Regions from separate parts of the Priestia sp. JV24 genome, predicted to be linked through region 3. Evidence: riboswitches for the same ligand, from Rfam matches in the RefSeq annotation. Region 3 holds a riboswitch; each other region holds the start of a gene.
What was found. A riboswitch is a leader RNA that binds a small molecule or an ion and turns the genes downstream of it on or off. The one in region 3 is predicted to bind cobalamin.
Positions count from the first base shown of each region.

Region 1: another riboswitch for cobalamin. It lies ahead of OK414_RS25520 (ribonucleoside-diphosphate reductase subunit alpha); the one in region 3 lies ahead of OK414_RS13750 ((2Fe-2S) ferredoxin domain-containing protein).
Region 2: another riboswitch for cobalamin. It lies ahead of OK414_RS01430 (sodium:proton antiporter); the one in region 3 lies ahead of OK414_RS13750 ((2Fe-2S) ferredoxin domain-containing protein).
Region 4: another riboswitch for cobalamin. It lies ahead of OK414_RS10160 (ABC transporter substrate-binding protein); the one in region 3 lies ahead of OK414_RS13750 ((2Fe-2S) ferredoxin domain-containing protein).

Region 1 covers NZ_JAPCIN010000023.1:824,949-830,565, forward strand. The annotation lists gene OK414_RS25515 (ribonucleotide-diphosphate reductase subunit beta) at 1-157, opposite strand, end outside; gene OK414_RS25520 (ribonucleoside-diphosphate reductase subunit alpha) at 174-2,417, opposite strand; cobalamin riboswitch at 2,550-2,736, opposite strand; gene menC (o-succinylbenzoate synthase) at 3,016-4,119, opposite strand; gene OK414_RS25530 (o-succinylbenzoate--CoA ligase) at 4,123-5,586, opposite strand.
Region 2 covers NZ_JAPCIN010000007.1:64,025-69,641, reverse strand. The annotation lists gene OK414_RS01455 (DinB family protein) at 1-62, opposite strand, end outside; gene OK414_RS01450 (hypothetical protein) at 409-735, shown strand; gene OK414_RS01445 (type 1 glutamine amidotransferase domain-containing protein) at 696-1,220, opposite strand; gene OK414_RS01440 (DoxX family protein) at 1,526-1,948, shown strand; gene OK414_RS01435 (M20 family metallopeptidase) at 2,018-3,181, opposite strand; gene OK414_RS01430 (sodium:proton antiporter) at 3,411-4,208, opposite strand; cobalamin riboswitch at 4,341-4,524, opposite strand; gene OK414_RS01425 (organic hydroperoxide resistance protein) at 4,630-5,049, opposite strand; gene OK414_RS01420 (undecaprenyl-diphosphatase) at 5,202-5,617, opposite strand, start outside.
Region 3 covers NZ_JAPCIN010000016.1:245,364-250,980, forward strand. The annotation lists gene cobK (precorrin-6A reductase) at 1-428, opposite strand, end outside; gene OK414_RS13740 (sirohydrochlorin chelatase) at 425-1,336, opposite strand; gene cobJ (precorrin-3B C(17)-methyltransferase) at 1,355-2,977, opposite strand; gene OK414_RS13750 ((2Fe-2S) ferredoxin domain-containing protein) at 2,991-3,371, opposite strand; cobalamin riboswitch at 3,473-3,653, opposite strand; cobalamin riboswitch at 3,771-3,950, opposite strand; gene OK414_RS13755 (hypothetical protein) at 4,098-4,256, opposite strand; gene OK414_RS13760 (M42 family metallopeptidase) at 4,607-5,617, opposite strand, start outside.
Region 4 covers NZ_JAPCIN010000015.1:164,094-169,710, reverse strand. The annotation lists gene cobD (threonine-phosphate decarboxylase CobD) at 1-952, opposite strand, end outside; gene cbiB (adenosylcobinamide-phosphate synthase CbiB) at 927-1,913, opposite strand; gene OK414_RS10165 (adenosylcobinamide amidohydrolase) at 1,918-2,526, opposite strand; gene OK414_RS10160 (ABC transporter substrate-binding protein) at 2,615-3,574, opposite strand; cobalamin riboswitch at 3,832-3,965, opposite strand; gene OK414_RS10155 (thioredoxin family protein) at 4,057-4,371, opposite strand; gene OK414_RS10150 (YpjP family protein) at 4,560-5,162, opposite strand; gene OK414_RS10145 (class I SAM-dependent methyltransferase) at 5,543-5,617, opposite strand, start outside.

The sequences.
Region 1 (5,617 bases), on a different contig from region 3:
TCCAGAAGTTAGCTAGCATACGCTTGTATTTAGGGAACGCCCATGAAAATCGGACGTCATCCCAGTTTAGAATATTTGAGCTCTTGCCGTTGATGATTCCTGTCGAACGGTTCGGAGCTGTTTCGTTCATTAATTCTCGTTTTAACATGCTTGTCATTAATTATTCACTCCTTTTAACTATGACAGCTTTCACATTCTTCAATCACTTCACTTGATGTTGAACGTACGTAGTAGGTCGTTTTTAACTTTTCTTTCCATGCCGTCATATGAAGATCCAGCAGCTCTTTTGCTCGGATATCATTTTGTACATATAAGTTGAATGAAATGGATTGATCAATATGGCGCTGGCGCTTGGCGTTTTGCTTAATACTCCAGTGCTGATCAATTAAATAAACGGACTTATAATACCAGTTTGTTGCTGGCGATAAATCTGGTGCCGTCACTGGGATTTTATAGTTTTTCTTTTCCTCTGAATAAAACTTACGGAAAATCGGATCAATACTTGCAGTAGAACCCGCGATAATAGATGTTGATGAATTAGGTGCTACAGCCATTAAGTAGCCATTTCTTATCCCATTGCTTTGAACTTCGTTACGCAGTTCACTCCACGCTTCGCTTGTGTATTTACGTGTTTCAAAATAAGCGCCTGACTCAAAATCTGAGCCTTTAAATAATGGATATGCACCTTTTTCTTTAGCTAAGTTCATGCTTGCCTGTACGGTTAAGTAAGCAATTTGCTCGTACAATTCATCGCAATATGCTACCGCTTCATCTGTTTCCCATGCTATTTTCTTTAAGGCAAGCAAATGGTTCCAACCAAATGTGCCAAGTCCTACTGCGCGGTACTTTTGGTTTGTTAGTTTTGCTTGAAGTACTGGCAAATCATTTAACTCAATAACGTTATCAAGCATGCGTACTTGAATTGGAATTAAACGTTCAAGCACATCTTCAGTTACGGCTCTCGCTAAGTTGATAGAAGAAAGATTACATACAACAAAATCGCCCGGATTCTTTGTAATAATAATTTTTCCGTCTTCCGTAATTTCCTCTGTTACGACCGTTGTGCTTTGGTTTTGCGTAATTTCTGTACATAAGTTGCTGCAGTAGATCATGCCCTCGTGGCGGTTTTGATTAGCTCGGTTAACCGTATCACGATAAAACATATAAGGCGTTCCGGTTTCAAGCTGGGAAAGCATAATGCGCTTGAAGATTTCAATAGCAGGTACTGTTTCTCTTGAAAGCTGTTCATTATTTACACACTCAGCGTAACGAGTGCGGAACGAACCGCTGCCTTCTTCTTCATCATAAAAATCTTCTAACGAGTAGCCCATCAGCGTACGAACTTCGTGAGGATCGAATAAGTGCCAGTCTTCACGTGCCTCTACTTTTTCCATAAACAAATCTGGCAAACATACACCAGTGAATAAATCATGCGTGCGCTGACGTTCGTCACCATTGTTCAAACGCGCATCTAAGAATGAAAAGATGTCTTTGTGCCATACGTCTAAATATACGGCAATAGCTCCTTGGCGTTGACCTAGCTGATCGACACTTACAGCCGTATTATTTAGCTGTTTCATCCATGGAATTGTTCCTGATGATACGCCTTTAAAACCTTTTATATCACTTCCTCGGCTTCTAATATGACCGAGGTAGACACCAATTCCGCCTCCATTTTTACTAAGCGTGGCCAAATCTGTATTGCTATCATAAATACCGCGTAAGCTGTCATCAATCGTATCAATAAAGCAGCTAGATAGCTGTCCGTAGCTCTTTCCTGCGTTTGAAAGTGTTGGTGTGGCAACCGTCATATATAGACTAGAAAGCGCCCAATACGCTTCTTTTACTAATGCTGTTCGATTTTCTTTCTTTTCTTGAGACATCAGCGTCATAGCAATGATAAGAAAACGTTCTTGCGGTAATTCGTATACGCGCTTATCATGTGATGTCGCTAAATAGCGATCTGCTAATGTCAACAATCCAATGTATGTAAATAAACGATCGCGTTCAGGAATAATGACTGAAGCAATTTCATTAATTTCTTCTTCTGTATATGTTTTTAATAGCTGCTTATTATAAATGCCGATTTTTGTTAGTTCTTGAATAAGCTGATAAAACGAACCGTACTTCTCTTTTTTATCGTAACCTCGGTTGTCCGCTGCTTTTCGATATAGTTCGTTTAAGTAGACGTCTGCCGCTACGTACGTCCAATCGGGTTCTTCCATTGAAATACGCTCTAAGGCTGCCAAAATTAGGACGTTTGCAACCTTTTCGTCCGTCATATTTTCCTTTACTGTAACAGTTTGAATAACCTTTTCCTCATACAAAGAAAAATCAAGCTGCGTAAATTCTTTTTTTAAACGTTCAATATATGCAGTTAATTCATGTAGAATTGTAGGCTTTAATGTATTCACCATAAATATGGCTCCTCTCTTCACTTCAAAATAAAAAATCGCTCACCGTACCTCGGTGAGCGAATAGAACGAAGATAGAAGAAGACACTAAGTCTTTTCTCAATCCTCGCTCTACCCTCTCACCTCCCGAAGAAGATAAAACGACATAAAAAAGGCAGGTCTCCTGACTTATGCTTCTTTTTACTTTAAGGCCTTCCCATGATGTTTACTCACAGTGGATCTCCTTATTTCATCAGCATTCACAGTTGCGGGAACAGCTTTGGATTTTCACCAAATTCCCTTTTAAGTCTTTTTATCAGACACCTTTTTCACTGGAAAACACAAAATATAGTATTTTATTATAGATTTCAAAACAACATATTGTGTTATGTTATAAACACATTATATAGGACAACTTAGAAAACTATCAACCTATTTTCAAAAATAATTTTGTTTTTTACGATAAAACTCTTCGACTTTTTTCATCAAACTATTCCATCATAACATGTTTTGACACGCTTGATGGAACAATGTGCTCTTTTTAAAAAATTTGTCCTATTTTTCTACTAAACATTGACAACCTCAATAAAAAAACCGTTTTTCATCAAAAAACGGTTTTTAATTATTTGTATTCTTTTTCAAATGATTTGATTGTTTTGATAAACTTTTTATCAATATCGTATCCTATCCCCGGTTTTCCCTTCACCTTTATTACTCCGGCTTCTACCTCTACTTCGGGCTTAATAATATCTTTTTCCCAATAGCGAGACGACGCAGAAATATCACCTGGTATCGTGAAAGAAGGGAGTGTGGCAAGGGCGATGTTATGAGCTCGTGAAATCCCTGCTTCTAACATTCCTCCAACCCAAAGTCTTACACCATGCCGGACGCATAAATCATGAATTTGCTTTGCTACGGACATTCCGCCAACTCGCCCGATTTTCACATTGATAATCTTACAGCTTTCTTGTTCGATTGCATGACGTGCATCTTCACAGCTCACAATACTTTCATCTAAGCAAATTGGCGTCTTTATTTGCTTTTGTAACAATCGATGATCAAGGATATCATCAGAACTTAACGGCTGTTCGATCATCATTAAATTCAATTCATCTAGTTTCTTTAATGAATCACTATCGCTTAAAGTATAGGCTGAATTGGCATCAGCCATAAGAGGAATGCTTGGAAATTCATCTCGAATTTGTTTCAGTAGCTCATAGTCAGCACCCGGCTTAATTTTCACTTTAAAGCGCTTATAGCCATCTTTCATGTAAGTCTTTATTTGTTCTTTCATTACGGAAATGTCATTTAAGCCAACTACCACTCCAGCTTCTACAGCAGACCTTACTCCGCCAATTACTTCAGATAACGGCTTGTTTTGCCGCTTTGCATACAAATCCCATACAGCACAGTCCAAAGCTGCTTTAGCCATGTTATTTCGCTTTAGAGGTTTGAATAACTTTTGAACATCCTCTGGTTTTTGAAGCTGCTGATGAAGAAGCGAGGGAATTAAAAAATCGTCTAACATATGAAAACATGTCTGAATCGTTTCTTCCGTATACCAAGGAGATGAAAAAGCAACGACTTCTCCCCACCCTGTAAATCCTTGTTCATCTTCTACTTCAAGCAAAATCAATTCTCGATCCTGTACTGTACCATAGCTTGTTGAAAAAGGAGAAAGAAGCTTCATGTCAATTTTATAAAGATGTACTTTTTTTATAATCATCGATTAGCTCCTTTTCTGTATGAACGATGATAGCTTCCGGCGTATGATTTTATTAGAAGCTGTTCGCGGCAGCTCCTCTACTCGAACGAAATACTTTGGAAGTTTGTACTTTGCTAAAAATTGTTGAATGTGTAAAGATAATTCTTCATCTGAAACGTCTTCGTTTACAACAATACATGCAGCTGGAACTTGTCCCCATTTTTCATCACCTACTCCCGTTACACCGGCCTCTTTAACAGCGGGATGCTTCAACAAAACATTTTCAATTTCAGCTGGATATACATTTTCTCCACCTGAAATAATAAGGTCTGAACGTCTGTCTAACACATATAGAAAGCCTTCTTCATCCACTTTCCCGATATCTCCTGTATAGAACCAGCCTTGTTGAAGGGCTTTTTCAGTAGCTTCTGGTTTATTTAAATATCCTTTTGTAACATTTGGACCTTTAACAATGATTTCTCCTGCTTCGCTGGTCTCATTTCCTTTTTCATCTACAATTTTCATTGCACATGGAAATAATGGTTTACCTGCTGATCCCAGTTTTCGCAAACTATCTTCAGGTGAAAGCGTAACGAACTGTGAAGATGTTTCTGTCATTCCATACGTTTGATAAACAGGAATTTCTTTATTCACACAAGCCTCTAAAATAGTAAGCGGTGCAGGTCCTCCTCCTAAAAGCATGCATCGAAACGTATGCGGATATTTTCGTTCCCCTAACTCATCGAGCATGTTGGACAGCATGGAAGTGACAACCGAAATAATCGTTACCTCTTTGTTTTCAATTGCTTCATTTACTGCTCTTGCTTCAAACCGTTCTTCTAAAATGATTTTCATTCCGTAAAAGACGCTCCGCATTAAAATAGATAAGCCGCTAATATGAAACAAAGGAACCGCTATAAGCCAGCAGTCTTTTTCGTTTAATCCTAAATTAAGCGCTGAGCCAACGGAACTCCACCAGTGATTTCCATACGTCTGCAGCACTCCTTTTGGATGACCTGTTGTTCCGGACGTATACATAATGGTAAATGTCTCCTCGAGATTCCACGTTTTTTGAAAATCCGTTTCTGCTTCTGGAGAACTTTTTAAAGCAGGTAAAGTAAGCTGAGTAATGGAACTTTGGAATTCTCTCATTAAAAATGTTTCATCCGCAATAAGCAACGACACGTTTGCATCTGTTAGCTGATAATTAATTTCTTCGTTTGTCAAACGCGTGTTGACGAGCAGCAACCTTGCACCAATATAAGAAACCGCATGTAAAATCTCAATAAACTCCACTCTATTTTTCATGTATAAAGCAATGGTATCGTCTTGCTTTACACCGTTAAACGAAAGCTGCTGTGCTACTTTTTGAACACGTTTATGAAGCTCTTGAAACGTAAGAGACGTTTGGGATGTTTCTACCGCCACTCGATTTGGCGTCAAATATGCTCTTTGCATAAGCCCATTGGGAATCGTTTGGCTACTCATGAATTTCTCTCCTTTTTATACTGATTAACTA
Region 2 (5,617 bases), on a different contig from region 3:
TCATATGTTAATGATTCTACACTTCTCAATACATCATTTCGAAACTGTTCATTTTTATTCATTTTTCATCCTCCTCTAGGATTCCTCTAACTTATCGTATCAAAAAACTCTTCCATATAAAAAAGATATCCCTTTATTTAACCATGTTTTAGCTGCAATTGTTTCACGTGAAAAAATCACATTTTCTATTTGACATAGATCAACTGAGGTGTTATATTTATATTTCTGGCTTTTCTTTAAGAGCTGGACATAGTGAAAGTAACTTGAAAGGATGTATCGTACAATGCAAGGTAAAAATACTGGCATTCGACACATGTCTTTGAACAAAACTTATTCACACTGGATCGGCTTCGGAGCCGTAAGGATGCAAGAGAGGTAGGGCTTGCGTCGTTTAGGTTAATCGATCATGTGGAAAAACAAACCGCGGCAATGGATGAAATCCATGCAAGCACAATCAATGCTAATTGTGCCCTAACAACAACGAAACATACAAAAACCGTAATCATGGATTTTATAAAGAAAGTAATCATTTTGTTTTTACACTTGCAAAAGCAAGTTACTGATAAGAAACACGAACAAAAGCGAGCAGATGCATCTGCTCGCTTTTTTAATGATACTTTTTTATTTACTTTATCATTTCTTTTTTTAGCGGATCTTATAAAAAAGCCAAAACCAATGTGGTTTCGGCTTTTTTCTTATTGCTCTGCTAGTACATCAGCAAATGCTTTTGCATAAGGAGGAAGGTCTGGCGGACGGCGGCTTGAAATAATGTGGCCGTCGATTACGACTGCTTCATCATGCCAAATAGCTCCCGCATTTTCCATATCATCTTTGATTCCTGGCGTACTTGTTACGTTTCGACCATCTAAGATTTTTGCAGAAATTAATACCCATCCTGCATGGCAGATTTGGCCGATTGGCTTTTGCTGTTCATCCATATGACGAACCATTTCAATTACTTCAGGATAGCGGCGCAGTTTATCCGGCGCCCAGCCCCCAGGTACTAAAATAGCGTCATATTCAGCTGGATCAACATCTTTAAACGCGTAGTCCGATACGGCTGGAACACCGTATTTCCCCATGTACGTTTCGTTTGCTTTTTCTCCAACTAAATGTACTTCTGCTCCTTCTTCTCGAAGACGCATCACTGGATACCATAGTTCTAGATCTTCAAAGTCTGCACTAACAAGCGCAATAACTCTTTTATTTTCTAAACGCATCGTCACACCTCCGCCATCAGTATAGCATGTTGGAGAATAAGATTGAAAATAAGGGACTAAATTGTACATAATTAAAGGATTTTTCAAGTGCTCTTCAGAAAATTTTCGTATGCCAAATGGTCTAATTTTATATTTTCACTTGACTGAGGACAAACATCACACTACAATTTGTAGTGTGATGTTCATAATGTTGTAAAATTATCCAAATAAGAAAGACTTTCTGATTTAATTGCTACATTTCTTTTTTCGGGCTTTTACACTACATAATGTAGTGTTTTTCAAATACACTTAAAGGAGGAAGTAAATTGAATAAAAACGTCGAAATTGGTTCACTTATTATTCGTTTAGTATTAGGTTTTACATTTTTAGTACACGGCTTTCAAAAATGGCAAGGCGGGATTGAAAATACAGTAGGGTTCTTCGATAGCTTAGGAATCCCTGGTTTCATGGCATATATTGTTGCAACCATTGAACTCGTAGGTGGGATTCTTATTATTCTTGGCCTAGCAACAAGAGTCGTATCTGCTTTATTTGTGGCAGTTATGCTTGGCGCCATTTTTACAGCCAAGCTTAAAAGCGGATTTGTTGGCGGGTTTGAGTTTGATATTGCCTTAATTGCCATGTCTGCTCACTTATTTCTTGCAGGAAGCCAGTTCCTTGCTCTTGATGCAGTGGTATTCAAAAAGAAAGAAACTGCCTTTTCTCTTCAAGAAGAAAGCAGTAAATAAAAAAAGAACGCTTATACTCTCCCAATATAAGCTTTGAGATTAGTCCCCGCCGTTTGAGGCGGGCTTTTTTTATATTTGCAGCAGCAAATTCGCAAATAAAGAAGAACGCTCGGACAACGTATCAATTTGAATATGTTCATATTCCGCATGTATTCCTTTTCCGCATGCTCCTAATCCATCCAACGTGGGAACGCCAATGGCCGCTGTAAAATTGCCATCACTTCCCCCGCCCACAGCTGCTTCTTCCAATTTCATACCCAGTTTCGCCGCGATTGACTGAGCGCATTCAAATAGCTCTTCCGTTTGTTTAGACTTGACCATCGGAGGACGATTCATACCTCCCGTTACTTCGAGCTTAATCCCTTTTAAAATGGGTGTTAAATTCAAAATAATATCCGTCATGCGTTTTGCTTCTTCTTCTGTAGAAACACGTAAATCCACGTGCGCTTCTGCATATTCCGGCACTACATTTGTACCGCTGCCGCCGGTAAACGTCCCAACGTTTACCGTTGTACCTTTTTCATAATCAGTTAAGCTCTGCAGAAAAATCACTTGGCGCGCCAGCTCTTCAATCGCATTGATTCCTTCTTTGTGGTGATTACCCGCGTGTGCTGCTCGTCCCCATACTTTTACGGTGAAAATCCCCGCTCCTTTGCGCGACGTTTTTAACGCACCTGAACCCGCCACCGCCGGTTCCGCTACTAGCACTGCTTCACTTCTTTGTGCTTCTTCTTCAATGTATTTTTTAGAAGAAATTGACCCAATCTCTTCATCCGAATTGCAGAAAAACACAATTTTTTTATCGAGCGATAAGCCAAGCTCTTGAATCGCTTTAATCGCCCATATAGATTGGACAATGCCGCCTTTCATGTCTAAAATTCCCGGACCGTACAGCTTGTTTCCCTCTGTTCTTAGACTCAGCCTTCCCTTTTCCCATACCGTGTCAAAGTGACCGATAATTAAAAGCTGCTTTTCTCCTTCTCCAATCGTAAATTTCAAATGGTTTCCTACTTCTTTTTCTTCTATGATTTCGTACCCTACCCCTAAACGCTTTTGAAATAGCTGCGTTAAATACATTCCACACTGATCTACTAGCTCTTTGCTGTAGGACGGTGATTCTTTTTTCACAAATCCGACTAAATCTTCAAGCATCTCTTGTTCGTGTTCTTTTAAATAACTAAATACACTTTGTTCTACCATTACCTGACTCAAATCAATTCCTCCTCCAAACAACCCCTGCTGCTTGCATTAAATGCTTTTATTTATCGTACGTATAACTATGTTCTACGTTTCACATAACGATCTTAAATTATCCTTAATTATAATGGTTTTCAGACAATTTTCCATCCTTTAAATACAGATAATACTTTAACTTATTCATAACCGACCGAAAATAGCCATAAACTTCAACAAATTCATACAAAAAAGCTTCAATCTTCAACAGATTAAAGCTTTCGTTTGACTAATTGACATTTATTTTAATATTTTTCCCTTTTGACTTCACACTCACAAAAACAAACATAGACACTAAAAAAACAAACAGAATAATGCCAACCATTTCAAAGTTTACTTCGGCCCATGGGTTAAAGAAAGTGAATGCTAAATAGAACGACACACCATACGCGAGGACAACAATAACCCAGCCCATCAAGCGAGAAGCAGATTGTCCAAATTTACTCGATTCATTCACCATTTTATGTACAATCAATGAATCGATTGTATCTGTTAGCATCATACCAAACATAAACACTAGTCCCAACAAAAGCGGCGTATACTTGCCTGCGTTCCCTACAGCTAGAGACCACACGGCCGTTTGACTGACCGTTTCGGCTGCTAAAGCGAACAATGCTCCTACAAGAATAATTAAAAAAGGATTCGTTGTTCCTTTTGCGATTTTCGGAATAAACTTCCCTTTTAACCCGCTCAGCTGAAACTCTTCCTCTTTATTTTTGGTTCGAAGCAAATGATATGTGTTTAATGTCCCGATTAGAAAGAGAGAGATAATGGATACCCAAGATGCAAAATGATCGAAATACGATGGAAACGTAAAATTCTTCATCATCACGCCCAGCATCCCGGCCGTGACGGCCACCATTCCTCCGTGACCTAGTGAAAACAGCGTTCCGACCCACGGGGCAAAACGGCTGCCCATTCGCCAATTATATCGAGTCTGGCCATCAATAAAAGCTAAGTGATCTGCATCCAATCCGTGCCTGATTCCTAATAAAAAGACAAGTAAAAAAACTGATAAACCTTCCATTTCCTACACTCCTTTTTTTAAAATAAAACGTAAAAAAGCCTCAATTCTATAGAAATTGAGGATGTGTCGGCATATGAAAATAAACAGCAATTGCTCACTGCGTACCTTGATACACCGCCTCTTTCCTAGAAGAGTCAAGTGTACAGAATAGGTAGGTCTCCTGGCTTGAGATCATCATTTTCTACCGCCTTCCCCGTTTTGAGTGACGATAAGATAGAAAACTCCCTGCTTACAGTGGCTGGACCGCTCGAGATTTGCACTCGATTCCCTGTTACCTCTTACGCTATGTAAGAGCACCTAAACTGTGCGAATAATTCATTTTCTTCTTCATTATACTAGTACCGCTTACAAATGAATAGAGAAAATTCAAATAGAAAAGCCCTGCTAAACTTTACATGCTTAGCAGGGCTTTTTAAAGCAATTAAACTACTTCTACCATTACGTCTACGTTACCGCTGATTGCTTTTGAATACGGGCAGTATGAATGGGCTAGGTCTACATATTTTTTAGCTGTTTCTAAATCTAAGCCTTCGATATGAGCTTCAAGCGCTACTCCAATTTTTACTCCTTGATCAGCTTTATCAGGAAGCAGCTGAACAGTAGCTTTCACTTCACTTCTTTTGATTTCTACGTTATGTTTTTTCAACATAAATTCTAACGCGCTGTTGAAACAAGCACTGTATCCAGCTGCAAATAGCTGCTCTGGGTTTGTTGCTGTTGTTGCTTCTCCACCAAGCGCTGGCGGTGTTGCCACGTCTAAGTTAAAGATGTTATCTAAAGAGTGAACTTCTCCTGTTCTTCCACCTGTGTTAACAACTGTTGTTTCATATAAAGCTTTCATGTATAAATCTCTCCTCTTTTTTAGTAATTGTATTAAAAGTTTTTCATTTATCGTTTCTGTGATTTAATTGTACACAATTTAATTTTAAAAAACAAGTATTAAATACATTAAAAATTTCCCAATAAAAAAAGCCGCATATGTGCGACTTTTTCTTAATAATATTGAGACTGCCTGTCATAAGCTGATTTTCGAAAAATAGACAGATTGGTAATAGCTCTCATGATTTTCGTATTAAAAATAACATAATGAATAAACAGCGCCAGCACGCATCCTAAAATAGCTCCTGTTAACACATCGAATGGATAGTGAACGCCAACCCATACGCGTGAAAATGCAATAAGTGCACCTATTATAACCCACATGCGTCCTGAGCGTTTGAAATGCAGCCAAATGGTAAAAGTGATAACTAATGCAGATGTAGCATGATCGCTTGGAAATGAAGAATTCGCGGCGTGATCAATGAGCTGATTCACGTGGTGAGAGATAAACGGACGATCTCGATAAGCAAATAAACTAATCACTTTATTGATAATGACTCCTGTTGCACAAGCACACAAAGCTTGAAATG
Region 3 (5,617 bases):
TTTTCTGTAAAAACCTGCAGCGTTTTGCTGCCTGTTGTCAGCATAATAACTCCTTTTTTCTGAGCTGCTACTTCTGCTGCTTCTTCATACGTAGAAACCATCGTCATATTATCATAGGCAAAAGCCTGCGAAGCCCGCTCATAGCGTATGTAAGGAATCGCTGTTTCAGCAGCCGCGCCGATAGCATTTTTAGATGCTTCTTCTGCAAAAGGATGACTTGCATCCACAATAGCTTTTACACGATGTTCGTTTACAAAATCCATCATATCTTCTTTTTTGAGACGTCCAATTTTCACTTTCACTTCTGCACGCTGTAATTCGATAGCTGCGTTTTCGGTTACAACCGTTGCCGTAACCTCATGACCTGCTTTTTTCACTTGCACGGCTAATGCACGTGCATCGCTAGTTCCGGCTAACAATAAAATCATTTTAGCTCGCCGACCTTATCTTCATGGTGGTCGTGGTCATGATGGTGATCGTGGTGATGGTGTCCGTGATCATGGTCATGATCGTGATGATGGTGGTGATCAATATGCTCCATAATGCCGAGGCGATATTGACACGTATCGCAGTTCATTTTCACTTCACCTTCTAATCCTTCTTCAGCACGTTCTTTTAAAATTGTCTGCAGTTTTGGATGAAAACCGAAATAGCCGGCTAGCTTAAACTCGATGTTTTCATGCTGCATTTTATACTGCTTCACCATTTCTTCTAATCGCTTAATTAGTACTCCTGTAAATAAGAAATACGGGAGAATAACCACTTTTTTAGCGCCCAGTTTTAAACATCGCTCTACCCCTTCATCAATCAGTGGAGCAGTCACGCCCATAAAAGAAGTTTCAACGATTTTATAGTTTGTTTTTTCCCAAAGAAGGCGCGTAATTTTATATAGATCACTGTTTGCATCAGGATCACTTCCTCCTCGCCCTAAGACAATAACAGCCGTGTCTTCAGCTGGAGTTTCTAAATTCTCTCCTGATTCTTGTAATCTCGTTTTTAAAATTTCCAGGGCTTCTTCATGAACGCCAATGGGACGTCCGTATACGAAGTTTACGTGTGGATATTTTCCCTTAGCTTCATCTATAGCCGCCGGAATATGTATTTTAGAGTGGCCGGCAGGCAAGAGCATAATTGGAATTACAACTACATCTTTTGCTCCTTTTGCCACACATGTATCAATGCCTTGACTTACATTTGGGCGTTCAAATTCTAGAAAACACGTTTCTACTAAAATAGATGCGTCCCAATCATGCTTCATAGTCGAAATAAATTCGCGAATTTGATCGTTCCCTTCAGGATCTCTGCTTCCATGACCGACAAATAAAACTGATTTCATATAATGCCCTCCTATTTTTTAATCTCCACACGGAGCTGGTTCTACTTTTATTTTTGGTGTTATATCTTGATAGTCGAATCCATAAACGTTCTTCACACGCTTAAAGAATTTATGAAATCGCTCATTAGGATGACCTTTTTCTTTATATTCATGGACAATGTTCTCGACTATTTCAATAATGTCATCAGGTGCTATGCCTTCCGCCACAATTTGACCTGAATGCGCATTGCGTCCAACCGTTTTAGCTCCTAAAAATAAATCAAACGCACCTTTTCTATAGACAATGCCGATATCTTCTTGAACTGCGCCATAGCAGGCCATGCCGCATCCATTAATACCAAGCTTCAGCTCTTTTGGCATGTCCATTCCCCCGAGGCGCTTTTGTAATTCTTCCGTATGTGGAATAGCATCGCTTTTTTCTCCGTCACAAAAATCACACGCTTTGATTGTGAACACATCTCCGACCGGAGATAGTAAAAAGGAAGCTGCTTGGAGCTTTTTAATAATCACATCTGGTTGAGTCGTTGGGATTTGCAGTTTGATTTGATGGTCAGGTGTATACTCCATCGTACCTTTTTCACCAACAACTTCTGCTAGTGTTGTCATTTGAACAGGCGTGAATTTCTTATTTGCAAGTCCTGGACTAACCGCCACTTCGAAAATGGACTGTATTGGCTGATGTACGACCGCAGAAGTAGGTTCACCTAAAATTGCTTGAAGCGCTTCTTCTGCAAGAACTCGTGAAGTTGCTGTTTCTTCTGGTGTGGTCTGAACTGCTTCAATAGCTGAAGCTGTTTGCTTTACAGTCTCTTCTTGATCGAGAGCCCACGGTTCCGCTTCTTTTCGAAGTCGCTGATGCGGTCTTAGCGGCTGCTCCGTTTGGTTAAGGGTATATTTCCGCTGATATCCGCGCGGTGTAATCATTAAATCGTCGTAAAAAAACGTAGATGAATTCCCGACAACAACGGTAGTCAGCATGCCAATTTCATGATTTAACATGTCTTTTAAGTTGGTCATTACGACTTCTTCACGGTGACGATAAGCGCTTTTCACAAGACCAACAGGCGTATCAGGAGAACGGTACTTTAATAGAATCCTCTGTGCTTCAACAATTTGTCTTGTTCGTCTTCCGCTTTTTGGATTGTAAAAAGCCACTACGAAATCTGCTTGTGCAGCTGCTTCGATTCTTTTTTCGATTAGTTCCCATGGCGTAAGGTGGTCACTTAAACTAATTGTACAAGCATCATGCATCACGGGCGCTCCAAGGAGGGATGCGCATGAATTAATAGCCGAAATGCCAGGAATTACTTCCAGCTCTACGCCCGTTTCTTTTTTCCAACCTTTTTCAATCAACACTTCATACACAAGGCCTGCCATTCCATATACTCCTGCATCTCCGCTTGAAATGACAGCCACGGTTTTTCCTGCTTCAGCTTGCTTTACAGCTTCTTGTGCACGGCTTACTTCTTCGGTCATTCCCGTACTAATAATTTGCTGATTCGTTAACAGTCCTTGAATTAATTCCACATAGGTTTTGTAACCGATGATCATATCACTTTCTTGAATGGCTTCTCTTGCTCGCTGTGTAATATGTTCAAAGCTTCCCGGCCCAAATCCGATAACTAACAGTTTACCTTTCATGCTAGCTCCTCCTTTATGCGTTACTTTTTACTTTATCAATTCCTTCTATGGAGTCACTGTTTTCCGGGGAAACGAAACCATTTTGATCATATTCATAAATAATCGATTCCTTTATACTGCAGCCTCCTGCTAAATGTTCTTCGACAATCCGGTGAGCCACGGTTTCAGTGACCTGCTTGTACCAATCTCCTGAAGGATACACAATAGCTACAGGAGCATCTTTACATCGTCCGTTACAGCGTGTACGCGTTGTATGAACCGTTTCATCCAAATCCAGTTCCGTCACTTTATTTCGAATAGCTTGGGTGGCTTCTTCTCCACCTTTTCTCATACAGCTGCTTCCATTACAAATCAATACGTGATGTTTTGTTCCGTTTAAGTTCCACGTCGTCACACTCATTCGCTCCTTTACTAAAAAAAGCGCCTCTATCAATGATAGAGGCGCAGAAAAATTCAAACTAAGTTTTTGCACTTCCACCTATATCCCGTAGGGTAAGCTTCGCATTAAAGAAAGGCTGGTTTCCTGACTTCGATTCATCACTTGACTGCGCCTTCCCGAATACAGTGGCATATGCAATCAGCTCATCTTCACAGTGGCGGGTACCGCGCTGGCTTCACACCAGACTTCCCATTTAACACAATGTAAACATTGCGCACCTTTTTTGCACGATATGTAGTTTTACGACATGAGAAAAACCCGCTTCGCTAATATGCGAGCGGGTAAAACGTCAGAATAAGAGTGTACACGAATGCCACTTTAAGCCAACGTTTCCCTTCCCGCTCCCCGGAGAAATAGAAACTTCACAATAAAGACAGGTCTCCTGACTTGTGTATCATTCTACTTGAGAACCTTCCCGTGATTTTTCCACAGTGGTTATACTCGTTCGTCCACACTTACAGTTGCGGGGGCAGTACTGGTCTTTCACCAGTTTCCCTATTAAGCCTTCTTGGCATCTTTGTTGTTGCTGTTTGATATATATGAACCTTTTAAACTATCAGAATAATAGAAGTAACTACCATATCATAGCGTACATTTTTTTTTATTTCAACTCTATTCTTTTCGAAAGATACAAGCATCTATAAAAAAAACAAGAGCATAAAGTCAGCTCTTGTTTTTTCATTATATAGCTACTAATGTTAAATGAGGATCGTTATAATACACCACTTCTGAAAGAACTTTACAGCCATTTGTTTTGGCAAAAGCTTCTCTCGCCTGCTTTTCAGTTTCAAATTCAAACATTTTCATTTCTTTTCCAGCATATACCGTCAGTACCCACATGAAAAGATTCGCCTCCGATTATTGTAGGGATCGTTATATCCACATTATGCCGAAACCATTTCCTTTTGAAAACCCATTCTACAAAACTTGTCACAAGAAACTTTTAAAAATTTAAAAACATTTTAACTTCTGTAAATGAACAAAATGTACAAAAGGTTTAAGCAATATTACACCTCTTTAAAAAGGTGCTTTTTAACCAACTGTTGCTTCACCAGTAAAAAATATATAGTATTTATTAAAAAAAAGAAGCCGGACAGCCGGCTTCTTTTTTAGGAAAGGAAAGTACAGACATCACAATCCCGTACTTCTCTTTATTTTGCATAAAAATACACTAATTAAATATTCCTTTCTTAAAACAGAACCATGTTCGACTGCACATAGTGATAAAGAAGCTTATACGTATGGTTTAATGAATCTTGATGCGTTCTCTCAAACGCATGAGAAGAATCAATTCCTGGACCAATTAAGCCGTGTACGATATCATGTCCAGCACGAATAGCAGCAGAAGCATCTGACCCGTAAAACGGATAAATATCTAATTTGTACTGAATATCATGCTGCTTAGCTAGCTCCACCAAATGCTTTCTCAAACCGTAATGATATGGGCCGCTTGAATCTTTTACACAAATAGACACGGTGTATTCATCGGTAGATTGTCCATCTCCCATAGCACCCATATCAACCGCTAAGTATTCTACTGTTTGAGGTGTAATGTTCGAATTTCCTCCGTATCCAATTTCTTCGTTATTTGAAATGAGAAAATGCGTAGTGTATGGCAGTTCGATCTGTTCTTCTTGAATTGTTTTCATGAGCTGAAGCAATAAAGCTACGCTTGCTTTATCATCGAGATGACGAGATTTAATAAAACCGCTTTTTGTTATTTCTACACGAGGATCAAACGAAACAAAGTCGCCGACTTCAATTCCAAGGCTGCGAACATCTTCTGCGCTATGTACTTTTTCATCCAATCGAATTTCTATATTTTCTTGATTTCGCTCAGCTTTCCCTGCATCTTTATACACATGAACAGATGTTTGATGCATAAGGATGGTTCCTGTAAATACTTCTCCTGATGAAGTTTCAATTTCACAATATTCTCCTTCAATAGAATTGTAACGAAACCCTCCAATCAAGTCGATTTTCAGACGTCCACTCGGTTTGATTTCTTTTACCATAGCACCTAATGTATCGACATGAGCCGTCAGCATGCGGTGGTGATCTGTATCTTTACCGGGAATAGTAGCGACTAAGCCTCCTTTTCGATTGCGATACGTTTGAATATTTAGCTCTTTTACATAGTCTTCGACAAATGAAATTACCTTTTCTGTATTTCCAGAAGGACTGGGAATCGAAACAAGCTT
Region 4 (5,617 bases), on a different contig from region 3:
CATGGCTTGCTAAATAGACAAGCCATTCGCGCGTTTTAATAGAAGACGGAACGCTGCAAAGATAATAGTTTGTTTGAGAAGGAGAAACCAAAAGCCCCCATTCCTTTAGTTCACTCAAGGTCCGTTCCCGTTCTTGTTTAATATAATGTACGGTTTCTTTTACAAAATCTTTTTCATCCACACATATCATGCCTATTTGCTGCGACAATCCATTTACACTCCAAGGAGGCTGCTTTTTAGCCATCTTGCTAATGATTTTTTCATTTGCCAAAATATAGCCAAGACGAACCCCGGCAATATTAAACATCTTTGTCATGGAACGCACAACAATGATATGCTCATAATCCAGAATAAGAGAATCAAATGAAGGCTGATGTTCGACAAAATCAATAAATGCCTCATCAATCATTAAGTATGTACCATGATGAGCAGCAGCTTTTACTACTTTCATCCATTCCTCATGACTATACATAACGCCCGTTGGATTATTTGGATGACAAATCCACAGTACTTTTATGTCCGGAAGAATACTCATAATCAACTCTATATCCCAGCTCCAGCCATTTTCTTCAGCTAAAGGAACGTATGTCACTTCACATCCATAAGCTTTACTTGCCTGTTCATATTCAACGAAAGTCGGCTGTACAATCCCTGCTTTCTCTCCTGAAAATAACGAAGCAATAAGGAAAAACGCTTCAGCGGCGCCATTTGTAGGCAGCACTTGAGCAGCTGAAACATGATGATGAGCTGCAAGTTTATTTTTCAGCTCCGTTACTTGAGGGTCAGGATAACTAAACGCTGCACCCTTGAATTCGTTCCACTTTTCGTGAAGCACAAGGGGAGCCCCTAAAGGATTTGTATTCACGCTAAAGTCTTTTATATGCGACAAATTCTCAGCCCCTATTGCTTTTAAAAAGACATTAGGATTAGCTCCATGTGTAGGTAATAGCACTAATAACTCCTCCTAACAAAAGATATAATAACCACGTAGCATAGACCGTCCTTTTCATAATGAAAACAGCTTGTTCAATATGACCGGCTTGCAGAGGAATGAGTGGTTCACCCATTTTTGCACGATTAGATTCTATGCCTTTATATGTATTAAGCCCGCCGAGTTGAATACCTAACAGAGCAGCCACTGCGCTTTCCCCGTATCCGCTATTTGGGCTGGGATGCTTCTTAGCATCACGCTTAATCAAACTCGTTACATGCCCAAGAGAATACTGGCTTTTTGCTACATTAACAGCCGTCATCACCACTGCAGTTAACCGACTTGGAATATAGTTTAATACGTCATCGGTTTTTGCACTAAAGTAGCCGAACAGAAAGTAGCGGTCATTTTTGTACCCAACCATCGAATCACATGTGTTAATAGCTCGGTAAAAAAAGGCTAGGGCTCCTCCTCCTATAAATGCATAAAAAAGCGGAGCTGTAATACCATCACTTGTATTTTCAGCCACGGTCTCTACCGTCGCTCTGGCAATTTCTCCTTCTGACAAACGATCTGTATCTCGTCCCACAATCATACTTACTTCATATCTAGCTTTCTCCATATCTCCTAGCTGAAGCGGCTTTTGTACCTTATAGGCAGCTTCGCTTAAAGAACGAGTGGATATAGTAGTCGCAATCATTACGCCCTCTACTAAAACACCTGCTATAAAATGAACTCCGTACAAAGCATGGAGGAACAAAAAGGGAACAACTCCTGCGAGCACAGCCATACTTATCACAAGAAGCAATCCTTTAAATCGTCTTCCTGCACCTTTATTTAATCTAGAATCTATCCAATAAATCCATTTGCCAAACCAGCGAACGGGATGCGGCCAATTTTCGGGATCGCCTATAATTCGGTCAATTAGTAAAGCAATCGTCATGGCCGTCATGTGTGCAATTATCGCTTGTGTAATACTCATTTCTTCACCTCTTTCCCTTAAGTCCCTGCTCTAAGCTTATTTTCACCAGCTTGGCTACCGCTTGCCCTAAAGCGGTCATAGAGCCTGCATATTCATATAATGGTCCTTGCTGAGACGCTGCAACTGAGATGCTGTCCGTAGATGTCCCCGTAGCAATCGTCTTTGTAGCCGGATCTATGACACCCAGCTGTGACAGCGTTTTTGTTTTAGCTTCTGTGGCCGCAATAAAAAGCTGTAAAAACGCTGCATCCGTAAGCGTACCTTCCACGAAAAAAAACATATTAATTGTACCGGGAGAAGAATAGAACGGGACAGCTTCGTCAGCTGTAATATCTACTGCGTTTCCTACTCCAGCCGTTATCACGGAAGCTACTCTTACTCCGTAGCCTTCATAACAGTAAATCGCTCTTTCTTTTAACCAAACGGCTGTCATTAACCCTACGATTTGCTCATGGCGCACATTTTCTTTCATCAAATATTGCTCATACTCCAAAGAAGGAGTATCTGAATAATAGTCTTTGTGAACAAATCGATTGTAAAAGGTGTCCGTTTCCGTAATGCCTGTTCCTAAAACCCCTGAGCTGTATGTTTTATAAGAAGTCTCGGTTTTCATGATTAAAAGCTCAGGCCGTTCTTCAATTTTAAGATGTGAAAAGGGACCAATCCCCTTTTCAATTCGAACTGGAATATGGTCCCTCTTCTTATTTATTGTACACCTCAGGGTATACTGCTTTTGCTAAGTCCTCTAAGCCATCTACAATACGAGGTCCTAAGCGGTTGATTTTGTTTTGATCAACCTTCTCGATGTTACCCTCTTTTACAGCAGTCATGCTGCTCCAAGCGGGACGCTTCATAATCTCATTTTTATCTGCATCATACGTTGCGATAATAACGTCAGGGTTTAACTTAACAACTTGCTCTTCAGAAAACTTAACCCAACCCTTTTCACTAGCCGCTACGTTATCAGCACCGATCATAGTAAGCATTTCGTTCATGAACGTACCTTTTCCTGTTGTATAAATCTCAGGAGCTCCTGATACCTCTATCCATACTTTTTTACGATCTTCTTTTGAAATCGTTTTTGCTTTTTTCTCAATTGAAGCTACTTTTTCTTTCATGTCTTTAATTGTTTGATTAGCTTCTTTTGTTTTACCTGTTAATTTACCGATTTGCGTAATAGAATCATAAACCGTGTCAAACGTTGTTGAATCTTTTACAACAAATACCGGAATACCCGCACTTTCAATTTGTTTAAATACTTCATCCGAAACGCCCATACTTGAAGCGTGTGCTAGCACTAAATCAGGATTTAAAGCAATAACTTTTTCCGCATTAACGTTCATATCTCCTACCTGCGCTTTTTTCTTTACGCTTTTAGGATAATCATCGTTGCTTGTAACACCGACTAATTCTTTTTCAAGGCCAAGGGCATATACAATTTCCGTATTACTTGGCATTAAGGAAACAATTTTCTTAGGCTGTTTTTTCAACGTAATTTCTTTATCACGCGCGTCTTTTACCTTCACTGGAAATGCAGCTTGTGACGTTTGTGCCGTATCTTGCTTCGTTTTTTTATCACTGTTGCTTTGGCTGCCTGCACCGCATGCAGCAAGTACGATGACTAACAGTGCAATAATGGAATACGAAAGCCATTTTTTCATCTAAATACTCCCCCTATATATTGTTCATTGTGAATACGAAACCTCCACGTTAAAGAAAAAGCAAATGATCATGCAAAAAGCAGCGCTATCCCGTTTTTCCGCTTTGACTATGTATACTGCTCGCCGGCAGCTTCAAAATAAAAAAGCTTTACTTTCAATTGAAAGCAAAGCAGGTAACGTCAAGATAAGCAGGAAAAGAATCCGTTCACTATACTTGATATGTATGTTCATTACCCTGCTTCACCCTTCCTCGAAGGTTTCACAGCTAACAATAAGGCAGGTCTCCTGACTTACGCACAAAGCGCTTACAGTGGCGGGACCGCGCTGGTTTTTCACCAGACTTCCCTTTTCACTCAATCTTTAAATTGAGACCTTATTGCTTTACGATTATTCACTTGTCCTAGTATACCCCACTCATGGAAAAATGGAAATAGCCATTCTCACAAAAAAAAGCTGCAAGAATGCTCTCGCAGCTTAAGGAATTAAAGAGTTGCTAAAAATTCACGGACCGCTTCAGGCGTTTTAGCATTTGCACTGTGCAAGTGTGCAATTTTTTCACCGTTTTTATATACAAGAAGAGAAGGAATACCCATTACATTGTTTTCAGCAGAAAGTTCTTCAAACTCATCCTTGTCAATTTTAAACCATGCTTTATCTGTATTTTCATCAACGATTTCATCAATGAACATATCCAAACGTTTGCAATCAGGACACCACGTTGTCGTAAAAATCCCAACGCTTAGTGTTTCGTTCTTAATTTGTTCGCGAAATTGTTTTTCTTCCGTAAATTGTTTCATTGTGTTACCTCCAGCATCTATTCGTTCCTTCTCACTATTCTATGGTAAGAAGTCTGACTTCATTATAAACGATTTTTTTATCGTTGTGCTAATGTTTCAGCTTATTTAGACCCTAACGGTTTTAGACGTAAAAAAATGCTAGCTTAAAAAAGCTAACATTTCGAAATCGCAGAATGTTGTGTCTATTATCAGCTAAACCATTTAGGCGGCATGTTTCGGTTCCAATAAATTTTCCCTAAATCATAATGCTTCTGAAAATTATCTGCAGCCGCATGATAGTGAAAATTAAACCAGTATCCATCTTTTGGAGGATTTTCACGCCGTACATGAAATCGTATTAAGTCCTGACCGGTTTCCCGGTCATATACATGGAAAATCTTTTCACCGTAGCCAGCAGCAGGATGCTCGCTTATCTCGAGATTCTGAATTGACTGTTCACGTTCAGTGCCAATGTCGGTCAGCACTTCTTCAATTTTAGGTAACACTGCTTGACGAAATTCATCTTCAATGACAGGTCCAATTTTTGTTCCGAATTTTTCCACTGACTGTTTTTCAGCTGATTCCATTGCATACGTAACAAATGATGAAACGTCTTCATATTTTGGTTCTTCATATGGCAAATGAATATCTTCTATAACAGCTGTGACAGGAGTTGTTTCTCTTACATACCCTGCTTTATGTTGCTTGTCCGCTTTTGCATCATCAACGTATAAATATTCTGGTGGAGTGACAAGCCCAAATGTAAATACTGTAATAAATACAACTAGCATTCTTTTTATCCATCTAGGCATTCGTATCTTTCCTTTCTCATCTTTTCCCATATGGTCTTTTCATATCGTAAAATTCATTGTCATAACTCACTAGGTATTGTAACATACTTATTAATTTTTTACCTATATTTGCTTATTCATTTATGCTGTCTACGGGCATTCGACAACTTTTTAGTTAGCACCTTCCTTCTTCTGTTTGAGGTTGTCACACCGAGCGGAAACCTATACAAGATATTCCTTTTTTGCTGGATGCTTAAACACAAAAGTATTTTTATGTTCAAAAATATATCATACTTTTATGAACTTTAGATGAAATTCACAAAAAAAACTTCCAAAACTTTTTAATTCCTAAAAGGTTTTGGAAGTCTTTTCAATGAGCGTGATTCTTTTTACTTTTTTGTTTATTTTTGTATATCAATTGTCCCGTAATGAAATTTTGATGTTTTTCGTTTTTGCACGGTAAATCCATGCTCTTC